One region of the Streptomyces sp. NPDC048291 genome, then DNA from elsewhere that is predicted to be linked to it. Evidence: riboswitches for the same ligand, from Rfam matches in the RefSeq annotation. Region 1 holds a riboswitch; each other region holds the start of a gene.
What was found. Region 1 has a riboswitch for S-adenosylmethionine ahead of ACGF5O_RS02230 (aminotransferase class V-fold PLP-dependent enzyme). Riboswitches for the same ligand answer to the same signal wherever they lie in the genome.
Positions count from the first base shown of each region.

Region 2: linked by a shared signal. The riboswitch ahead of ACGF5O_RS09300 (amino acid ABC transporter permease) and the one ahead of ACGF5O_RS02230 (aminotransferase class V-fold PLP-dependent enzyme) in region 1 are both predicted to bind S-adenosylmethionine.
Region 3: linked by a shared signal. The riboswitch ahead of ACGF5O_RS32620 (putative leader peptide) and the one ahead of ACGF5O_RS02230 (aminotransferase class V-fold PLP-dependent enzyme) in region 1 are both predicted to bind S-adenosylmethionine.
Region 4: linked by a shared signal. The riboswitch ahead of thrC (threonine synthase) and the one ahead of ACGF5O_RS02230 (aminotransferase class V-fold PLP-dependent enzyme) in region 1 are both predicted to bind S-adenosylmethionine.

Region 1 is NZ_JBICZC010000001.1:519,588-523,789, forward strand. Features, by position in the region: gene ACGF5O_RS02220 (cytochrome bc complex cytochrome b subunit) at 1-423, shown strand, start outside; gene trpD (anthranilate phosphoribosyltransferase) at 557-1,621, shown strand; SAM riboswitch class IV at 1,776-1,892, shown strand; gene ACGF5O_RS02230 (aminotransferase class V-fold PLP-dependent enzyme) at 2,057-3,421, shown strand; gene ACGF5O_RS02235 (Lrp/AsnC family transcriptional regulator) at 3,561-3,842, opposite strand; gene ACGF5O_RS02240 (rhomboid family intramembrane serine protease) at 3,839-4,202, opposite strand, start outside.
Region 2 is NZ_JBICZC010000003.1:379,375-383,576, reverse strand. Features, by position in the region: gene ACGF5O_RS09315 (hypothetical protein) at 1-298, opposite strand, end outside; gene ACGF5O_RS09310 (hypothetical protein) at 414-671, opposite strand; gene ACGF5O_RS09305 (glutathione S-transferase C-terminal domain-containing protein) at 1,179-2,051, shown strand; SAM riboswitch class IV at 2,129-2,252, shown strand; gene ACGF5O_RS09300 (amino acid ABC transporter permease) at 2,641-3,624, shown strand; gene ACGF5O_RS09295 (amino acid ABC transporter ATP-binding protein) at 3,621-4,202, shown strand, end outside.
Region 3 is NZ_JBICZC010000012.1:446,209-450,410, reverse strand. Features, by position in the region: gene egtA (ergothioneine biosynthesis glutamate--cysteine ligase EgtA) at 1-140, opposite strand, end outside; gene ACGF5O_RS32640 (hypothetical protein) at 337-618, opposite strand; gene ACGF5O_RS32635 (DUF427 domain-containing protein) at 732-1,547, opposite strand; gene ACGF5O_RS32630 (hypothetical protein) at 1,570-1,734, opposite strand; gene ACGF5O_RS32625 (peptidase E) at 1,749-2,417, shown strand; SAM riboswitch class IV at 2,600-2,713, shown strand; gene ACGF5O_RS32620 (putative leader peptide) at 2,749-2,865, shown strand; gene ACGF5O_RS32615 (ABC transporter substrate-binding protein) at 3,090-4,202, shown strand, end outside.
Region 4 is NZ_JBICZC010000007.1:189,270-193,471, reverse strand. Features, by position in the region: gene ACGF5O_RS20380 (cold-shock protein) at 251-457, opposite strand; gene ACGF5O_RS20375 (ubiquitin-like small modifier protein 1) at 926-1,201, opposite strand; gene thrC (threonine synthase) at 1,245-2,531, opposite strand; SAM riboswitch class I at 2,550-2,711, opposite strand; gene ACGF5O_RS20365 (glucosyl-3-phosphoglycerate synthase) at 2,869-3,813, shown strand; gene ACGF5O_RS20360 (trehalose-6-phosphate synthase) at 3,908-4,202, shown strand, end outside.

The DNA of each region.
Region 1 (4,202 bases):
GCCACCCACTTCCACCTGTCGATCAACGACGTGACCTGGTTCGTCCGGATCTTCTTCTTCGCCGGACCGGTGATCGCGTTCATCGCCACCAAGCGGATCTGCATGGGCCTCCAGCGCCGGGACCGCGACAAGGTGCTGCACGGCCGCGAGACGGGCATCATCAAGCGGCTGCCGCACGGTGAGTTCATCGAGGTCCACGAGCCGCTCTCGCAGGAGCAGCTGCACACCCTCACGGCGCACCACCAGTACGAGCCGGCCCAGATCGGCCCGGCGGTCGACGAGAACGGTGTCGAGCGCAAGATCAAGGGGTCCGAGAAGCTCCGCGCCAAGCTGAGCGGCGCCTACTACGGCGAGGACAACCAGATCCCGAAGCCCACCGTCGAGGAGTACAAGGAGATCACGAGCGGCCACGGCCACCACTGATCGACCGCGTCGCCACGCCACAGCCGAAGGGCCCCCGTCCGTACATCGGACGGGGGCCCTTCGCGGTGCCCGGAGCTGGATAGGGTAGGCGTGGAAACCGGATATGTGGCGTACGACGATCAGGAGCGGCCGTATGAGCGCTGTGACCCCCGCTGGAGGCGACACCGCGGCGGGCCGTTCCTGGCCCGAGGTACTGAACGCGCTGCTGTACGGCCAGGACCAGAGCGCCGACGCCACGGCCTGGGCGATGGACCAGATCATGCGCGGCCAGGCCACCGACGCCCAGATCGCGGGCTTCGTCGTCGCCCTGCGGGCCAAGGGCGAGACCGTCGAGGAGATCAACGGGCTCGTCCGCACGATGTACGAGCACGCCAACGTCATCGAGGTGCCGGGCCGTACGGTCGACATCGTCGGCACCGGCGGCGACGGCGCGAAGACGGTGAACATCTCCACGATGTCGGCGCTCGTGGTGGCCGGCACCGGGGCGAAGGTCGTCAAGCACGGCAACCGCGCGGCCTCCTCCGCGTCCGGGGCCTCCGACGTCCTGGAGAAGCTCGGCGTCAACCTCGACCTGACCCCGCAGCGGGTCGCCGAGGTCGCCGAGGAGGCCGGCATCACCTTCTGCTTCGCCATCAAGTTCCACCCGGCGCTGCGGTACGCGGGCGCCGCGCGCGGCCAGCTGGGCATCCGCACGGTCTTCAACATCCTCGGCCCGCTGACCAACCCGGCACGGGTCCGCGCCCAGGCCGTCGGCGTCGCCGACCCCCGCATGGCCCCCGTCGTCGCGGGCGTCTTCGCCGAGCGCGGCCACTCCTCCCTCGTCTTCCGCGGCGACGACGGCCTCGACGAACTGACGACGACCGCCACGTCCCGCGTCTGGACCGTCCGCGACGGCAAGGTCACGGAGGAGACCTTCGACCCCCGTGACGCCGGCCTCGACCTGGTCCCCGTGGAGGCGCTGCGGGGCGGCGACCCGTCGTACAACGCGGAGGTCGCCCGCAGGCTCCTGGACGGCGAACAGGGCCCGGTACGGGACGCGGTGCTGCTGAACTCGGCGGCGGCGCTGGTGGCCCTGGACCCGGGCACCGGGTCGCTGGCCGAGCAACTGCGGGCGGGTATGGCCAAGGCGGCCGACTCGATCGACTCGGGTGCGGCCAAGCGCACGCTGGTGCGCTGGGCGGCGGCGACGCACAGGTAGGGACCGCGGTCGTCGGTCCGAGGCGCGGTTCGGCACCACCGGACCGCGCCGTCGCGGCTGATCGCCGTCGCGGCGGAGAAAAGAGAAACTCCCCTGTCCCGTCATCCGGACAGAAGTTGCGCGGCGGCGATCACTTCGCCTAGGTTCCTTTTCAGGTCATGAGTGACAGTCATGAGGCCCCGGCCGACTGTCCGGCAACCCTCCGTCCGTGGCGGGGTGCCCCGGGTGAAGACCAGGCCGTAGGCAGCGAGGTCTACGGCAAGCGCGGACCCCTCGAAGCACCAGGGGTCCTGGTCGTACGAGGGAGCCTTCTGTGAGCAAGCGAATGCGATAGGGCGTAGAGCCCCGCCTCCGCGTACCCCTTTTCAGCTTTCCCCGTGCCGTCGACACACCGTCCGGCGCGGCGGTTCCGCTTACCCTCACAGGAGCTCCGTCATGTCCGTCTCCACCGCTGCCTCCGCCCAGTCCGTTTGTGCCCCATTGCCTGTTCTGGGCCGGGATGTCACCGTCCCGCTGGTCACCGGCGGCGAGGTCGCCTACGCCGCCCTCGACTACGCGGCCAGCGCCCCCGCCCTCCAGCGGGTCTGGGACGACGTCGCGGCGTACGCCCCCTACTACGGTAGCGTCCACCGCGGCGCCGGCTACCTCTCCCAGCTCTCCACGGACCTCTTCGAGAACGCCCGCCGGACCGTCGCCGAGTTCCTCGACTGCCGCCCCGACGACCAGCTGGTCTTCACCCGCTCCACCACGGACTCCCTGAACCTCCTGGCCCGCGCCCTCCCCGCCGACTGCCAGGTCTTCGTCTTCGAGACCGAGCACCACGCCTCCCTGCTGCCGTGGCAGGACGCCCGGGTCACCTACCTCAACGCCCCCCGCACCCCGCGGCAGGCCGTCGAGACCCTGGAACGCGCCCTCGCCGCCCGCGACCCCTACGGTCCGGCCCTGGTCTGCGTCACCGGCGCGTCCAACGTCACCGGCGAGCTGTGGCCGGTACGGGAACTCGCGGCGGCCGCCCACGCGCACGGCGCCCGGATCGTCCTGGACGCCGCCCAGCTGGCCCCGCACCACCCGGTCTCCGTCCGGGACCTGGACGTCGACTGGATCGCCTTCTCCGGCCACAAGCTGTACGCCCCCTTCGGCTCCGGCGTCCTCGCCGGCCGCGCCGACTGGCTCCGGGCCGCCGAGCCCTACCTCGCGGGCGGCGGCGCCAGCCGCAAGGTCACCCGGCGTGAGGACGGGGGAGTGGCCGTGGAGTGGCACGAGAGCGCGGCGCGGCACGAGGCGGGGTCGCCCAACGTGATCGGCGCCTACTCCATCGCCTCCGCCTGCAAGGCGCTCACCGAGGCCGGCTTCGACACGCTGGTCGCCCGCGAGCGGCACCTGATCGAGAAGGTGCGGGCGGGGCTGGCCGAGGTCCCGGAGGTCCGGGTCCTCTCCCTCTTCGGCGACGACGCGCCCCGCGTCGGCGTGATCAGCTTCGTGGTGGAGGGCTGGAACAGCAGCCACTTCGCCGCCGCCCTCTCCGCCGAGTACGGCATCGGCGTCCGCGACGGCCTGTTCTGCGCCCACCCGCTGGTCAGGACCCTCCTCGGCTCCGACCCGCAGACCCAGGGCGAGTGCGGGGCGCCGGAGGCGGCACCGGGCGAGAAGTCCCTCAACGCGATCCGCGTGAGCTTCGGGGCGGGGACGCCGGACGAACACGTGGAGCGCTTCGTGACGGCGGTACGGGAACTGGTGACCGACGGTGCCAAGTGGTCCTACCGTACGGAGGACGGCCGCTGCGTCCCGGCGGTGAGCTGACCCACCTTCTTGGGGGCGCGGGGAACTGCGCGACAAGCCACGACGCACCCGCGGGGGACCACGCTGCGGGCCGGTGGGGGCTGATCGCGCAGTTCCCCGCGCCCCCAAAAGAAAGGCGCGCTGCAGCCGACGGCGTCTTCTAGCTGTCCAGGCCGATCGCGAACGCCGCCTCCAGGTCGTGCTGGGAGTACGTGCGGAACGCGACGTGCGTGTCCGTGGCCTCCACGCCGGGGATCTTGCTGATGGAGCCGGGGATGACCTCGGCCAGGTCCTCGTGCTGCTTCACCCGGACCATGGCGATCAGGTCGTACGTGCCGGTGACGGAGAAGACCTCGCTGACGCTTTCCAGCGCGGCGATCCGTTCCGCGATCTCGGGGATCCGGTCCACGCTGGTCTTGATGAGGACGATCGCGGTGATCACGGCTGGTTCTCTCCCTCGGGTGCCGGAGCTGGGGCGACCTTCACTTTAGTCGCCCGCCCGTCGCCCACCACCACCCTTCCAAGGCCGCGCTTCGCGCCCTTCTTTTTCCTGTACCGCACCCACGCGTACCCGAACCCGAGTCCGAAGCCGACCAGGTGGGCGAGGTAGGCGACGCCGGGGCCGGAGGGGGCCTGGTTCAGGGCCACCCACTGGAGGGCCGCCCAGAACGGGAGGACCACCCAGGCCGGGAACCGGAGCGGGAGGAAGAAGAGGAAGGGGAGGAGACTGGTCACGCGGGCGTTGGGGAACAGGTACAGGAACGCTCCGAGCACCGCCGAGATCGCCCCGGACGCGCCCACC
Region 2 (4,202 bases), on a different contig from region 1:
TGAGGAACTCGGCGACGTCGACCTTCCCGACCAGCATCTGGTTGCGCCAGGTGGCCGCGTCGTTGGCCAACTGCCAGTCGTCCTCGATGTCGGCCGGCGTGATCAGCGCGGCCTGCGCCCCCGGGCCGGTGAGGGCGGGGGTGCGCGACGGGGCCGGGGAGCGCTCGGCGGCGGGGGAGACGGCCGCGGCCTCGGGGGAGCCGCTGCCGTCCGAACAGGCCACCGCCGTGGCGAGCAGGGTCCCCGTCGCCAGGGCCGTGGCGAGCACACGCGCGGGTCGGGACGGACGACGGGTCATCGCGACTGCCTCCTCGGGAACGCGGTACGTCACCGGGCGGACGGCGCCGGTACGTCCCTCCACGCCACCACCGGCCACGAGCGCCGACCACCCGCACGTGCCATTCGGGTGAGCGTCATGACCCGGCCGCCGTGATCCGCACCCGCCGGCTGCCGCAGCGCGGGCACACCGCGTCCGAGAGCGGCGACGGCACGGCCCGGCCGGCCTCGTCGACGTACTCCAGGGTGGACTGCAGCTCCGGGTCGGCGACCGGGTCGGTGAAGAACACCGCCTGGAAGGTGGCCTCCCAGCCGTGGCCGCACCGCCCGCAGCGGAACGCGAAGGTCTCGGGTACGGCACCCGGCACCGGCCCGGGACCCGGGGGCTCGGTCATCGGCTCCGGCTCCTGTCACTCGGCCCCCGCCACCAGCGCACCGCCCCGGCCGGCCGGCGGCAAGTCGGGGCCCGGTGTCCCAGGCGTGGACGCCCCCTTGACGCCGGGCGAGGGCCGATCGACACTCCAGGTGGGAATCCTAGTGAAAAGGTAGGGAACGATGGGTCGCCTGCGCACGCTCACCGGCCGACAGCGCCGAGAGAGCCCCGCACCCTGGACGGCCCCCCTGCTCACCTCCCGCCGCCACATCGACCTGTTGCGGATGTGTGGCGCGACCGGCCGCAGAGACTGAGCGGCCGGCCCCGGCCGTACGGGCGGGTCCCCACCCGCCGGGAGACACCACGGCCCGTCGAGCCACGGCTCACCGAGATGCCTCTCGGTGAGTCCCTCTGGCCGAGCCCCCCCTCGCCGAGCCGCGGCCCACCGGTCCACGGCTCACCGAGAACCCACCGACGAACGCTTCCGCCGCGCGTACGTCCGCGCGCCCGCCCGCCCCCGGGGAGACGCATGTCCATCACTCCACTCGCCGCCCTGCCGTCCGTCCGCACCGCCCCCGCCTTCCGGGGCCGCATCGGCCGCGACGCGCGCAGCGGCCACTACGCCGTGCCGCGCCGCTACCGGCTGCACCTCTCCACGGCCTGTCCCGACGGCCTCCGCATCGCCGTCGGCCACAGCCTGCTGGCCCTGGACGACTGTTGTCCGGTCACCTTCCTGCCCGCCGTCCCGGACCGTCCCGACGGCGGCCACACGGCGCTGCGCCCGCTGTACGAGGCCAGCGCGCACCGCTACTCGGGACCGGCCCTCGCTCCGGTGTTCAGCGACGGCTGGTCCGGCAGGATCGTCAGCACCCACAGCCGGGACATCCTGCGCGACCTGGACCAGCACTTCGGTGACGGTGTCACCCGGCTCTACCCGTGCGGCGCCGAGGCCGAGATCGAGGCCGTCGAGCGGCTCTGCGCCGAGGACATCGAGCAGGCCGCTCAGCAGGCCGGGAGCGCGGGCGGCGACCCGGAGGCGCTGGAGGTGCTGCTCGCCGCCCTGGACGGGCTGGAGCGCCGGCTGACCGGGGTGGAGTTCCTGGTCGGCGGGCAACTCACCGCGGCGGACATCGAGTTGTGGGTGGCCCTGGTGCAACTCGACACCGTGCACCGCAACCACCTGGACGCCGCCGCCGTGCACGCCGTCGCCGGGCACCCGGTGCTGTGGGCCTACGCCCGGCGGCTGGCCGCCCATCCGGCCTTCGGTGTCCACCTCGACCTCGACGGCATCGCCCGCCGCCACCACGGCCGTTGCCGGGGCCTGGAGGCCGCCGGCGCGGCTGTCCAGATCCTGGACTGGGCAGGCCACGCGGCGGACGCTCCCCGCGGTCCGCGCAGGTGAGAGCGGTCCGGACCGTTTCGCCCATCGGACAGGCGTTGACATTCGTTCGGGCAACTGACTTACTTACGGCTCAGAACGGTCAAGAGCGTCAGCGTCAAGCCCTGGCTTGCTGACCGGCAACCCTCGCACCGCGGTGGGGTGCCCCAGGTGACGACCGGACCGACGACGTTTCGGCAAGCGACGATTCGGTAAGCGCGAGGCCCCTCCGGGGCCGGCACGACAGTGACAGGTGACGGACATGTACGCAGCTTCCAGGACGGCCCAGCGCCGCGCCGAGGGCTGCGTACGCCCGTACCGGAGCCCGCTCGTCGCCGACCGCGCCGTCGACCTGCTCCGTGTCAACAGCGCCCTGTGTAGCGCGTGTACCGCACCGGGCTGTGCCCGCTGTCGGGTCTGACCAGGCCTTCCCGCCGGTTTCCCGCAGTTCCGCACCCCAGCGTCCCCGTCGAAACACCGGCCGCCCGGTGTGCCGCCGTCCGCCCAGCCCCGTGCCCCGCGCGCCCCCGCGCACCGTTCCGTGCCCGAACACGGCCCGGTGCGCGGCCTCCGCCGTGGGACACGTGGGTGTCCGACTCCGCCGGAGCCCGCCATGAGTGAACCCCCAGGCGCCACGATCGCCGCCCCCGAGGCGCCCCCCGCCGCCGACGAACCGTCAGAACCCCTCGCCGCACAGCGCGTTCTGCCGCTGCGCAGGCCGGGACGGTGGATCGCCACCGCGGTCGCCCTGGTCCTCGTCGCCCAGTTCGCCCACGGACTGGTCACCAACCCCTTCTACCAGTGGGACCGCTTCGGCTACTGGTTCCTGCGCCCGACCATCCTCGACGGACTGGCCATCACCCTCGAAGTCGCCGCCTACAGCGCGGTGCTGGGCCTGCTCGGTGGCATCCTGCTCGCCCTGGCCCGGCTCTCCAGGAGCCCCGTGCTGCGCGCGGTCAGCTGGACCTACGTGTGGGCGCTGCGCTCCATACCGCTCATCGTGGTCCTGCTCTTCCTCTACAACTTCAGCGCCCTGTACAAGACGTTGAGCATCGGTGTCCCCTTCGGGCCGGCCTTCTTCTCCTTCGACGAGTCGAGGCTCGCCACCGACATGGTCGTCGCCGTCATCGGCCTCAGCCTCAACGAGGCCGCCTACGCGGCCGAGGTGGTGCGCGGCGGCATCCTCTCCGTGGATCAGGGCCAGCACGAGGCGGCCGCCGCGCTCGGCCTGCCCAAGGGCTACCAGTTCCGGAAGATCGTGTTCCCGCAGGCGCTCAGGTCGATCACCCCGAACTACGTCAACCAGCTGATCGGCCTGATCAAGAGCACCTCGCTGGTCTTCTACGTCTCGCTGCTCGACCTCTTCGGCTCCGCGCAGAGCATGGGCTCCACCTACCCCGGTGACATCGTGCCGCTGCTCCTGGTGGTGACCGTCTGGTACCTGATCCTGACCAGCGTCGTCTCCGTGATCCAGTTCTACGTGGAGCGGTACTACGCCCGCGGCGCCACCCGCGCGCTGCCGCCGACCCCCCTGCAGAAACTCCGCGCCGGCCTCACCGACCTGCGCGCCCGCATCCGCCGGGAGGCCGCGGTATGACCACCACCGACACCCTGGAGACGGCCCCCGCCGCCCTGGAGATCCACGGCGTCCACAAGTGGTACGGCGCCCACCGCGTCCTCGACGGCATCGACCTGACCGTCCGCCCGGGCGAGGTCACCGTCGTCCTCGGCCCGTCCGGCTCCGGCAAGTCCACGCTTCTCAGGGTCATCAACCACCTGGAGAAGCCCGAGCGCGGCCACGTCAGCGTCAACGGCGAGCCGATCGGCGTGAAGCGCCACGGCGACCGGTTCAAGGAGCTGAGCGAGCGCGCCATCCTGGCCCAGCGCGGCCGGATCGGCTTCGTCTTCCAGAACTTCAACCTCTTCCCGCACCTGACCGTGCTGGACAACGTGGCCGCCGCCCCGGCCGCCACCGGGAGGCTCAGCAGGCCCGCTGCCCAGGCCCTCGCCAAGGAACTCCTGGAACGGGTCGGCCTCGGCGAGCGGATCGGCGCCTACCCCCGGCAGCTCTCCGGCGGCCAGCAGCAGCGCGTCGCCATCGCCCGCGCGCTCGCCCTGCGCCCCGGCGTCATCCTCTTCGACGAGCCCACCTCCGCCCTGGACCCCGAACTCGTC
Region 3 (4,202 bases), on a different contig from region 1:
TCCCGGTGGACGAGCCACTCCACCTCGACCCCGACGCTGCGCGGCGGGCCCGTCTTGAAGCAGATTCCCTCGACCAGTGCCTCCGCCTCGTGTTCGGTGAGGGCAGGACCATCGATGCCGCACTCCGGTGAAACCGACATCCGGGAGCCTCCTGAGCCGCCTCAGGGCCGTCGGGGATCCGACGTCCGGTACGCGTACCGCCGTGCCTGCTGCCAGAGTCCGCCGTCCCGCCCTGTCATGACAAGAGCGCACTTTCCAGACGACCGGGCATACGGCAACCCGCAACGGGCTGCCGGACCGACCCGGGCCGTCCCGGACCGCCGTCCCCGACCGCCGTCAGCCGGGCGGCAGTCCACCGCCGGTGTCCCGGCGCACCTTCTGCCGGATGCGCGTGTCCCGGTCGTGTTCGTGGTGCGCGAGCATGCGCAGCCGGGCCGTCTCGGCGTCGTCCTCCCGGATCGCCTCGGTGATCGCCCGGTGTTCGCCGAGGGTCGCGTCGAAGGTGTCCTCGACCGTGCGGGTCCGCCAGGGGCGCTGGTCTTCACCTGGGCGTCGACGGTGTGCAGCAGTGACCAGACGGTGGTGTTGTGAGCGGCGGCACGTACCGTGTCGTGCCACTCGTTGAGGCTGCGGCGGACCTGCCCGGGGTCGTCCAGGGTCCCGGCGTGCTCCAGCAGGGCGTCCAGCCGGGATCGTGCACAAGGACCGCGTCCGCGGTTTCGCGCCGGTCCTCAGGTGCGCTGCCGCTCCGTGAGCGCCTTGGTGAAGTGGGTGACGGGGCGCGCCAGCCGTTCGCCGTCGAGGGTGATGTCGACGGCCTCGTTGTAGAACGCGAGGAGCCCCTTGACGGCGCCGACCGCGGGCAACGGGTCCGGGTAGCTCCAGACGACGTCGGGCGGGACGTCGGCCTCGCCGCGCCACGACCAGTACCGGGCGGTCCCCTTGTAGGGGCAGCCGGTGTGGTGGTCGGTGGCTTCGAGCAGGTCGAGGCGGACGTCCTCGCGCGGGACGTAGTAACGGGTGGGCAGGCCGGTCTCGAAGAGCAGGACCGGGCGGCGGGTGTCCGCGACGACCGTGCCGTCGATCTCGACCACGAGGTGACGGCTGCTGGGGATGGCGTCCACCCGCTTGTGCGGGTCACGGGGGTGGACGAAGATCTCTTCCTCCTCCTCGTACCAGTGGTCCAGGCCCCGTCCGACGCGCCGGAACCACTCGAAGGCGATGTGGCCGGCCAGGTCGGCGGCCGGGAAGGTCCAGGCCGCGTTCGCCAGCAGCTCGCCGTCGACCTCGACGTCGTAGAAGATCCGCGAGCCGGTGTGGGTGCCGGTCGGCGGGTTCTCCGCGGGACGCAGGAGTTCCTCGCGCACCTCCGCGCGCGGGAACGCGTACAGGGGTACGGGAACACCCGGCTCCCAGACGAGGACGGGGTGGCGGCTGTCGACGACCGTGACCTCGCCCTTGCGGCCCCGCACCCAGCGTTCGCTCGGCTCCCACAGGAGACCCTCGGGGGTGGTCCGCACGGCCTGCGCGGTGGGGAAGGTGGTCATGGGCGGCTCTCCTTCGGCTGGTTCACGCGGTGACTCCGGTGATGTGGGGGGGGCGGCCGTCCCGCCGGGCCGCGAGCTGCTCGGGGCAGCCGAAGATCAACAGGTACTCCTCGGCGTTGCCACCAGCACGCTCCCACACCGAGAGGTCGGGCCGTTCGCTGGTTCGTTGCGCGCGTCCCCCGATCATGGTTGGCTCGCTCGATGAACCTTCTGCTGACGGCGAGCGGCCTGCGCAACGAGACGCTGCGGGACGCGCTGCGGGACATGCTGGGCAAGCCGTTCTCGTCGGCCAACGTCGTGTTCGTTCCCACGGCGTCCGTCGCCGAGCCCGGGGACCACGGATGGTTCCTCGCGGACATGAACCGACTGCACGGTCTCGGCTGGCGGGAGTTCGACGTCCTGGAGCTGAACGGCCTGCCCCGGCAGCTGGTGCTCGACCGGCTGCTCCACGCCGACGTCATCTACGTCGAGGGCGGCAACCACTACCACCTCGCGCGCAGCATCACCGGCAACGGCCTTGCCGACGGCTTCCTGGAGGCGCTGGCGAGCCGGGTCTACGTGGGAGTCAGCGCCGGCTCCATGATCTTCAGCCGGAACCTGACCGCCCATTCGGCCGACGTCATCGGGGACACACCGGACCTCCACGTGCTCGGGGCGACGACCGTGGAGCCGCCGTTCGGCCTCTTCGACTGGTATCTCAAGCCCCACCTGTATTCGCCGGACTTCCCCGAGCGGGACGACCCGTGGGCCGACCGCATCGCCTCGCGCGCGGACTTCCCGGTCTATTTCATCGACGACGACACGGCGATCCGCGTCAGGGACGGCAAGGTGGACGTCGTCTCCGAGGGCCGGTGGCGATTCCATCCGTGAGCGCGTGCCGGGCCGAGCCACAGGGCGTGTGCCCGACCTGCGGTCTCCATGACCGGAGCACAGCACGCGGAACAAGGTGCGTCCACCGTCCGTCCCGGCCCGTGAGACGGCCCCTGCCTCCCGGAGGGGGCGTCAGGTCGTGGCATTGACGTACGACAAAACCGGTCCGTAGCATCACCAACGGCATTGAGTGTCAGCGTCAAGCCCTGGCTCGCTGACCGGCAACCCTCCCGCGCGGTGGGGTGCTCCAGGTGAAAGCCCGGCGGGGTCACCGACGACTCCCGCAAGCGCGTGGCCCCGTGACCGGGGCCGGAGAAGGGGAGGGACCGGCATGCGGCACAGCGTCGATCCTGCGGCCTCCCCCACCGACGCCACGGCGTACTCCAGGCTCTCGCGCCGGCGCCACATCGATCTGAAGCGCTCGACCAGCTGCCTCTGTCGGGTCTGACCCGCGCGGCCGGCGCCGGCTGACCTCCGTCACCGGCCACGGCGTCATCGCGCCGCCGTTCCGCCCGCCGCCGGTTCCCGGTGTCGTCGGCATGCCAACCCCCTGTCTGCGCAGCGCATCCCCGGCCGGGTTCGATCCGCCCGGGTCGCACGCACCTGCCCGTCCCCGCACCGCACTTCCCTGCGCGGTCGCGCCTGGGTGACACGAGTAGGAGAGACCCCTCCGTGAGAGCACTCCCGGATTTCAGAACCATCCGATGGGCGCCCCTGGCCGCGCTCCTGACCACCAGCGTCCTGCTGACCGCGTGCGGTTCGGGCGACGACGGCTCCGGCGGCGGCAGCGGCCCGGCCAAGTCCGGCGGCACCCTGACCTTCGCGGTGGGCTCCGACGCCGGCTGCCTGGATCCGCAGCAGGTCGGCAGCAACGACACCATCTACTCGGTACGCCAGATCGTGGACTCCCTGACCGACCAGGACCCGAAGACCGGCAGGATCGTGCCGTGGCTCGCCAAGAGCTGGGACATCAGCGCCGACGCGCGGACGTTCACATTCCGTCTGCGGTCCGGAGTCACCTTCAGCGACGGTTCGAAGCTGACCGCGCAGGTGGTCAAGGACAACTTCGACGCGGTGCCGAGGCTCGGCGCCCTGGGCACCCTCGCCGAGGGCTACCTGAGCGGCGTCAAGAGCACCACCGCGGTCGACCCGCTCACCGTCAAGGTGGCCTTCGAGCAGCCCAACGCCCAGTTCCTGCAGGCGACTTCGACCCACTCGCTGGGCATCGAGTCCTCGGCGAGCATCAGGCAGAGCCCGCAGCGGAAGTGCAGCGACGGGGTGGTCGGGTCCGGGCCGTTCGTGCTGAAGCAGTACGTGCAGAACCAGTCGATCACCCTGGACAGGCGGACCGGGTACGACTGGGGCTCCTCGCTCTGGACGAAGAAGGGCGAGGCCTACCTGGACCGGCTGGTGTTCAAGGTCGTGCCCGAGGCGGGGGTGCGGGCCGGCAGTCTCCAGTCCGGGCAGGTGGACGCCATCAGCAGCGTCGGCAGGGCCGACGAGGCGGCGCTCAAGGGCGGCCAGGTCACCCTGCGGAGCCGGGCCAACCCCGGAGTGGTGTTCGGCCTCGGGCTCAACAACTCCCGGCCCCTGCTGAAGGACACGAAGGTCCGGCAGGCGATCTCGGCCGCCGTCGACCGGAAACAGATCGCCGCCACCGTCTTCCCGACCGGCACCCGGTCGGCGACCAGCGTCCTGGCGCACACCACACCCGACTACACGGACCTGTCCTCGGACCTCGCGTACGACGCGGCCAAGGCCAAGTCCCTGCTGGACCAGTCCGGT
Region 4 (4,202 bases), on a different contig from region 1:
TCTCACCTTCAGAGTGCTAACGCCAATGATTAGCACTCGCCCATCGAGAGTGCAAGGCGCGCTCGCGAAGCGAGTGCTCGTTGAGGGGTGGTGGTCGGGTGACGGGCGGGCGCAAGCGCCTCCCGGGGATCGGGCCCCCTGAGTCCGGCCCGCGCGGGGCGTGCCCGGGCATGCCGAAGGGCCCGTGCCCCGGGAGGCACGAGCCCTTCGGACAAGTACAGAAGAACGTCGCTGTCAGTCGGCGCGTGCTTCAGCTGGTCGCCAGCCGGACCATGTCCGCCTGCGGCCCCTTCTGGCCCTGCGAGATCTCGAAATCGACTCGCTGACCTTCCTCCAGGGTGCGGTAGCCGTCCATCTGAATCGCGCTGTAGTGGACGAAAACATCCGCACCACCGTCGACCGCGATGAAGCCGTACCCCTTCTCCGCGTTGAACCACTTGACGGTGCCCTGAGCCATGCCTAACTCCCCTATTACTGGCCCTTGCACAGATCCACACTTCGCGGATCCGGGTCAGACCTCACCCCCCATTGGTTGGGGGCGTGCGCCGGAACGCGTCGACCGCGGCTGAATGTATCTGTCCAACTGCCGTCTGCAACAGGTCAATCGGACGAGAATTCTGGACGGAAGGGGTCCGGAATGTAGCAAGAATTCGGCCGAATTCAGGGCAAGTCGGGCCCCGTAAAGGTCACAAAAGCCGCATATAACCCGCGCACTTTGGCTACTTCTTGTCGGGCTCGCGGTATCGAATACGGGGCTCCCGACCTGGAGATCGGGACCGTGTTCCCCAACTCTACCGCGCTCAACCACACAGAATTGCCCCCTCCGCTTCTCTCACGGAGGGGGCAATCAGATGAACAGTCGGTGATCGGCGTTACCGAAGGTAATGTTCGGTCATTCGATCAGCCTGTCAAGCAGGTCAGCAGGTCAGCCGCCGGCGACGGCCGGGATGATGGAGACGCCGGCGCCGTCCGGGGTGGCGGTCTCCAGGCCCTGCTCGAACCGCACGTCGTCGTCGTTGACGTACACGTTGACGAACCGGCGCAGCTTGCCCTGGTCGTCGAGAACGCGCGCGGAGATCCCGGTGTGCTTCTTCTCCAGGTCCGAGATGACCTCGCCGAGGGTGGCCCCTTCGGCGGCGACTTCGGCCTGACCACCGGTGTAGGTGCGCAGGATGGTGGGGATGCGAACGGTGACGCTCACGTTTTTACCTCCGGTCTGGGCAACGCCCTATTTCTCGGGGGACTCAGGCGAGCCCGGCTTCGCGGAAAGACTCCAGATTCGGGCGAATGGTCGCGGTGAGTCCGGTCCCCGCCACCGCGTCCAGCGTCTTCAGTCCATCACCGGTGTTGAGTACAACGACCGACTTTGCCGGATCAATCAACCCATTCTCAATGAGCTTTTTGGTGACTCCAACCGTCACTCCGCCGGCGGTTTCCGCGAAGATTCCCTCGGTCCGCGCGAGCAGCTTGATGGCGTCGACGACCTGCTCGTCGGTGACGTCCTCCACCGCACCGCCGGTGCGCCGCGCGATGTCGAGGACGTACGGCCCGTCGGCCGGGTTGCCGATGGCCAGCGACTTGGCGATGGTGTTCGGCTTCTGCGGGCGGACCACGTCGTGGCCCTCCTTGTAGGCCACCGACACCGGCGAGCACCCCTCGGCCTGGGCGCCGAAGATCTTGTACGGCCTGTCCTCGACGAGACCGAGCTTGATCAGCTCCTGCAGACCCTTGTCGATCTTCGTGAGCTGCGAGCCGGAGGCGATCGGGATGACCAGCTGGTCCGGGATCCGCCAGCCGAGCTGCTCGCAGATCTCGTACGCCAGGGTCTTGGAGCCCTCCGCGTAGTACGGCCGCAGGTTGACGTTGACGAAGCCCCAGCCCTCGCCGGCCGGGTCGCCGATCAGCTCGGAGCAGAAACGGTTCACGTCGTCGTAGTTGCCCTCGATGCCGACGAGCTCGCCGCCGTAGATCGCGGCCATGACGACCTTGCCCTGCTCCAGGTCGTGCGGGATGAAGACGCAGGAGCGGAAGCCGGCCCGGGCGGCGGCGGCACCGACCGCGCCGGCCAGGTTGCCGGTGGAGGAGCAGGAGAGGGTGGTGTAGCCGAAGGCGCGGGCGGCCTCGACGGCCTGGGCGACGACGCGGTCCTTGAAGGAGTGCGTCGGGTTGCCGGAGTCGTCCTTCACGTACAGCCCGCCGGTGACCCCCAGCTCGCGCGCCAGGTTGTCGGCCTGGACGAGCTTGGTCCAGCCGGGGTTGATGTTCGGCTTGGTCGCCACGTCCGCGGGGACGGGCAGCAGCGGCGCGTAGCGCCAGATGTTCGCGGGACCCGCTTCGATCGTCTTGCGGAGTTCCTCGGTGTCGTAGGCCGAGAAGTCGTACGCGATCTCCAGCGGGCCGAAACACTCCTCGCAGGCGAAAACCGGGCCGAGTGGCACCCGGTGACCGCACTCGCGGCAGCTCAGGGCAGCGGCGGGACCGAGGTCGACGGTCGTAGAGTCGGTGGTGGGTGCAACAGTCTGCGCAGCCATGTGAGGCGAGGCCCTTTCTCCTCATCTTCCTCACGACGCATCTCGCCGTGAGACGGATTTGGCACCTTCCCTAGCCGGGAGCCTCGCGAGCGATCGACACTGATCGGCGATCTACGAGAACCGACTGGAGGGTTGCCGGGGCTTCAACGGGCCGTTTCCCTCTGCCCCTCTGGATGAGCGGTATGCGGTTGTCAACGCCGGGTGACCCCAGGACATGCGATGGTCATCGGCGTTGTTCAAGACTGTAACCGAAGGCCAGGACAGTTGAGAGAGTCGTCCGAACCGCGAGATGGATCACACGTCCCCGTGTGGCCGTGACAGTGAGGAGCCGCTGACCGTGCTGGAAGAAGTCGAGCGCTGGCTGGCCACCCGCTCCTGGTCCGTAACCGATCGTCCGCTGCACCGGGTCATGGCCGCCAAACGGTCCTCCGGGCAGACGGTCAGCGTCGTGCTGCCCGCGCTCAACGAGGAGGAGACCGTCGGCGACATCGTCGCGATCATCCGCCACGACCTCATGCAGCAGGTGCCGCTCGTCGACGAGATCGTCGTCGTCGACTCCGGCTCCACCGACCGCACGGCGGCCGTCGCCGCGGCGGCCGGCGCCCGCGTCGTGCACCGCGACGCGATCCTGCCCCGCATTCCCGCCGTCCCCGGCAAGGGCGAGGTCCTCTGGCGCTCGCTGCTCGTCACGTCGGGTGACGTCGTCTGCTTCATCGACGCCGACCTGCGCGACTTCTCCTCCGACTTCGTCACCGGCATCGTCGGCCCGCTCCTCACCGACCCGGACGTGGACCTGGTCAAGGCGATGTACGACCGCCCGCTCGGCGGCGCCGCCGGACAGGGCGGCCGGGTCACCGAGCTGATGGCCCGCCCGCTGCTGAACATGCACTGGCCGCAGCTGGCCGGTTTCGTCCAGCCGCTCGGCGGCGAGTACGCGGCCCGCCGCTCGCTCCTCGAACAGCTCCCCTTCCCGGTCGGCTACGGCGTGGAGCTGGGCATGCTGGTCGACGCCCTGCACCTGGTCGGGCTCGACGCGCTGGCCCAGGTCGACGTCGGCGTCCGCAAGCACCGCCACCAGGACGGCCAGGCCCTCGGCCGGATGTCCGCCGCGATCTACCGCACGGCCCAGCTGCGGCTGGCCCGCGGCCACCTGATCCGCCCCTCCCTCACCCAGTTCGAACGGGGCGAGGACGGCTTCGAACCGCGCACGTACTCCGTGGACACGGAGGAACGGCCGCCGATGGCGGAGATCGCGGAGTACGCCGAACGCAAGGTGGCGTGAGTTCGCCGTACGGCCGTATACGGCGGCGCGTCGGGCGCTGCCGTACGTTTGAGCGTTTACGGGCCGGGCTAGGTTGACGCGTATGGCTTCCCCCATGGCTTCCACCGGCGGTGCCGAGGTGCTGGTCGCCTCGAACCGCGGCCCGGTCTCGTACGACCTGCGCGAAGACGGTTCGCTGCACGCCAGGAGGGGCGGCGGCGGGCTGGTCTCAGGGCTCTCGGCCATCGGGCCGGACGCGAACGCCGTGTGGGTGTGCGCGGCGCTGGGCGACGGCGACCGCGAGGCGGTACGGCGGGCCGAGGGCGGCCGGCTGCCGGCCGGGGACACCGGCGGGCAGCAGGTCAGGATGCTCGACATCGACGCGGACGTCTTCGCCGACGCGTACAACG